2 regions of the Embleya sp. NPDC050493 genome follow, and region 2 is predicted to be linked to the other one. Evidence: riboswitches for the same ligand, from Rfam matches in the RefSeq annotation. Region 2 holds a riboswitch; the other holds the start of a gene.

Region 1 (2,196 bases), on a different contig from region 2:
GACCAGTCGAACCGTGGGGTCGGTCAGCAGCGGGCCCAGGATCCCGGTGACGAAGTCCGCCGAGAAGTCCTTCAGGTCGGCGTCCACGAACGCCACGATGTCGCCGTCGGTGACCAGCAGCGAGCGCCACAACACCTCGCCCTTGCCGCGCACGGCCGCCAGCGTGGGCAGGATGTCGTCGCGGTGCACGACCCGCGCGCCCGCGTCGGCGGCGACCGCGGCGGTGTCGTCGGTGGATCCGGAGTCGATCACCACGAGCTCGTCCACCAGCGGCGCGCGCTCGATCAGCTCGGTTCGGATCACCTTGACGATGTCCCCGACGGTCGCCGCCTCGTTCAACGCGGGCAGGACGACGCTGACCCGGGTGTCGCGTTTGGCGTCAAGAAGCTTGTCGACGGGCCAGTCCGCGGCGACGGAGGACCGTCGTCGAAGCCAGGCGCTCACCTCGGGCTGCACGTTCGAAATCCCCTGTCGTCGCCGGTGTTCCGGCCTCGGTCGCGGTCACCCTTTATCGTCTCGCGAGGTGGACCGGATGATCGACGCGGCACCGGTTCGGTTACAGTCGTCGTCACCGGATACGACGATCGCACGTCGAGCCGGACAAACGCGGACCGGCCACCCGGCGACGGGTGTGTCCACCGCCATAGCAGCTCATCCAGAGGGGCAGAGGGAACGGCCCGTTGAAGCCCCGGCAACCATCCGATCGTCATTCCTCGTGACGCGCTTTCGGCGCGAGCGAGCACCGGCGGATCGGACAGGTGCCAAGTCCGGCCCGTGGGACCCCACGGGTAAAGATGAGGACAGAAAGGCCCTCGCCATGGCGACACCCACCGCCACCCGCTCCACCAGCGCCACCTCCACCTCCTTCGGTCCGGCCGTCGCGCTGTCGTGTCGCGAGTGCGGCGAACGCACCGAACTCGGCCCGAAGTACGCCTGCGAGTCCTGTTTCGGCCCGCTCGAGGTCGCCTACGACTTCGGCACCGTCACGCGAGAGCAGATCGAGGCCGGCCCGCAGAACATCTGGCGCTACGCACCGCTCCTGCCGGTCGCCGCGGACGTCGCGTCCCGGCCCAACCTGAACCCCGGTTTCACCAAGCTCGTCCGGGCCGAGAACCTGGGCCGCGAGCTGGGCATCGCGAACCTGCACGTCAAGGACGACTCGGGCAACCCGACGCACTCCTTCAAGGACCGCGTGGTCGCGATCGCCGTCGAGGCCGCACGCACCTTCGGCTTCACCACCCTCTCCTGCTCCTCCACCGGCAACCTGGCCGGCGCGGTGGGCGCCGCCGCCGCTCGGGCGGGCCTGCGCAGCTGCGTGTTCATCCCGGCCGACCTGGAGGCCGGCAAGGTCGTCACGGCGGCCGTCTACGGCGGCGAGCTGGTCGCCATCGAGGGCACCTACGACGAGGTCAACCGGTTCTGCTCGGAGCTGATCGGCGACCCGGCCGGCGAGGACTGGGGCTTCGTCAACGTGAACCTGCGGCCGTACTACGGCGAGGGTTCCAAGACGCTGGCCTACGAGATCGCCGAACAGCTCGGCTGGCGGCTGCCCGAGCAGATCGTCATCCCGATCGCGTCCGGTTCGCAGCTGACCAAGATCGACAAGGGCTTCCGCGAGCTGATCGCACTGGGCCTGGTCGAGGACGCGCCGTACAGGATCTTCGGCGCGCAGGCCACCGGGTGCTCCCCGGTGGCGGCGGCGTGGAAGGCCGGTCAGGACGTGATCCGCCCGGTGCGACCGGACACGATCGCCAAGTCGCTCGCGATCGGCAACCCGGCCGACGGCCCGTACGTGCTGGACGTGTGCAAGCGCACCGGCGGCGCGGTGGAGGACGTGACCGACGCCGAGGTCGTCGAGGCGATGAAGCTGCTGGCCCGCACCGAGGGCATCTTCGGCGAGACCGCCGGTGGCGTGACCGTCGGCTGCCTGCGCAAACTGCTCGCGTCCGGCGCGCTGGACCCGGATGCCGAGACGGTCGTGCTCAACACGGGTGACGGCCTCAAGACGTTGGACGCGGTCACGCCGACCACCGGCGCCACCGCGACCATTCGACCCACTCTGGATTCCTTCCGAAAGGCCGGCCTGGCATGAGCGTCAACGTTCGCATCCCGACGATCCTGCGCACCTACACGGGCGGGGCGGCCGAGGTGTCCGTCGAGGGGACGACCCTCGCCGAGGTCCTGGATGCCTTGGAA
Region 2 (2,196 bases):
ACCGCCGGAATCTGCGCCAACTTCGCCCGAAGGCGCGTCAGCAACGCCTCCTCGCGCGCGACCAGCGCCGCCGGCCCCGCCTCGGTGATCGCCCGGCACGCGGACGCCAACGCATAGGCACCGATCACATTCGGCGACCCCGCCTCGTGCCGAGCCGCACCGCCGTGCCACTCCACGTGGTCCCGGCTGACCGTCTTGCTCGCCCCGCCCCCGGCCAGGTACGGCTCGGCCGCGTCCAGCCAGTCGCCCCGCCCCGCCAAGACGCCCGAGCCGAACGGCGCGTACAGCTTGTGCGCCGACAGCGCGATCCAGTCCACGTCCAGGTCGGCCACCGACACCGGGTGATGCGGCGCCAGTTGCGCCGCGTCCAGCACGATCCGCGCGCCGTGCCGATGCGCGACCTCGGCCAGCTCGGCGACCGGGAAGAGTTCACCGGTCACGTTCGAGGCGCCGGTCACGCACACCAGCCGAGGCCCGTCGCCGGACCCGGCGAGTGCGGCCTCCAGCGACGCGACCGCCTGCTCCGGCGATCCGGGCGCGGCCAGTTGGGTCACCCCCGCATGCCGTCGCCACGGCAGCAGCGCCGCGTGGTGTTCGGTCTCGAAGACGAACACCCGGGTACCGCGCGGCAGTACGGACGCGAGCAGGTTGAGCGAGTCGGTGGTCCCGCGGGTGAACAGCAGCGTGTCGTCGGTCCGCAGCCCCAGGAAGCTCGCGACCGTGGCCCGGCTCTGCTCGTACAGGTCGGTGGACAGCTGGGACAGGTAACCGGCGCCCCGGTGCACGCTGCCGTAGTAGGGCAGATACGCGGACACGTCGTCCCACACCCGCTGCAGACACGGCGCACTCGCCCCGTAGTCGAGCGCGGCGTATTCGACCTCCCCACCGGTCACCAGCGGAACGAGCACGTCCCGCCCGACCACGGGCAGCGGGGCGGCGATGGCGACGTCACAGTCGAGGGCGGTGGTGGAAGCGGTATCGACGGTCATGGCGAAACTCCTCGGCAGGCACGGAACATCGCCGCGGATGTCGATTGATCGACATCGAAACGCACCGAATGATCCGCTGATGAAATGTGGTCTCGTAAGCCGCGGCTACGGGCGGCCCGGGGCGACGCGCGAGGACTCAGCGCGTACGGAATAGGGCGATTCGCCCGTTTCGAGAAAGAGATTTCACGCCATCACATGCTCCCCAGGTACAGGACCCCCGGGTCACATGGAGCATCGGCTGCCGTCATGCAAGGGGTCCGCGCTTGCCAGGACGCCTTACGACGCCTGACCGTGTCATCACCCGGGGCACCCCACCGCGGAGCGAGGGTTGCCGGACAGCAAGCCGGGGCTTTCCACTGTCACTCGTGACCTGAGCAGAATTATTACCGGATGGAACGTCACGCGCAACGACCACCCCACGGTTCCCACATCCTGGACGGCCCGACCTGCGGTACCGGCCCGACCGGCACGGGCAAGCCCACCCGGCGACAACCAGCGGCAACCCACACGACCGACACAGGCGGCACCACGCCGCGCGGGTCGAGCACGACGGCCCGACCCGCCGGCGCAAGAGCCCGACTACCCCCGCGCGAACGAACGCGTCGTGGCCACCCACCGATCGAGCGCGGCCTGCGCGGCCCCGGAGTCGATGGCGTCCGCGGCCCGATCGATGCCGGCCGCCAACTGCTGGGTCAGCGACCCTTCACCCGAGCCCAGCGCGGCCAGCGCCGCGGCCGAGTTCAACAGCACCGCGTCCCGCACGGCGCCCTTCTCCCCCGCGAGGAGCCTGCGGGCGACCTCCGCGTTGAACGCCGCGTCACCACCGCGCAGCGACTCGATCCCGTTCAGCGCGATCCCCAGGTCGCGCGGATCCACCCGGTCCTCGCGCACGTCGCCGTCCCGCACGATCCACACCTGCGACGTGGTGGTGACGGTCAACTCGTCCAGCCCGTCGTCGCCGCGGAACACCAGCGCGGTCGCCCCGCGGTCGGCCAGCACACCGGCCACGATCGGCGCCATCCGCAGGTCCGCGACCCCGATCGCGTGGAACCGCACCCGGGCCGGATTGGTCAACGGCCCGAGGAAGTTGAACGTGGTCGGCACGCCCAGCTCACGGCGCGCCTGCGCGGCATGCCGCAGCGACGGGTGGAAGCGCTGTGCGAAGCACAGCGTGATGCCCGCCTCCTCGGCCGTGCGGGCCACCTGC

What was found. Region 2 has a riboswitch for S-adenosylmethionine ahead of ACIBM5_RS05790 (aminotransferase class V-fold PLP-dependent enzyme). Riboswitches for the same ligand answer to the same signal wherever they lie in the genome.
Region 1: another riboswitch for S-adenosylmethionine. It lies ahead of thrC (threonine synthase); the one in region 2 lies ahead of ACIBM5_RS05790 (aminotransferase class V-fold PLP-dependent enzyme).

What each region holds. Positions count from the first base shown of each region.
Region 1 is NZ_JBITHP010000036.1:13,689-15,884, reverse strand. It holds gene ACIBM5_RS41285 (glucosyl-3-phosphoglycerate synthase) at 1-456, opposite strand, end outside; SAM riboswitch class I at 649-801, shown strand; gene thrC (threonine synthase) at 818-2,092, shown strand; gene ACIBM5_RS41275 (MoaD/ThiS family protein) at 2,089-2,196, shown strand, end outside.
Region 2 is NZ_JBITHP010000002.1:574,986-577,181, reverse strand. It holds gene ACIBM5_RS05790 (aminotransferase class V-fold PLP-dependent enzyme) at 1-989, opposite strand, end outside; SAM riboswitch class IV at 1,244-1,360, opposite strand; gene trpD (anthranilate phosphoribosyltransferase) at 1,569-2,196, opposite strand, start outside.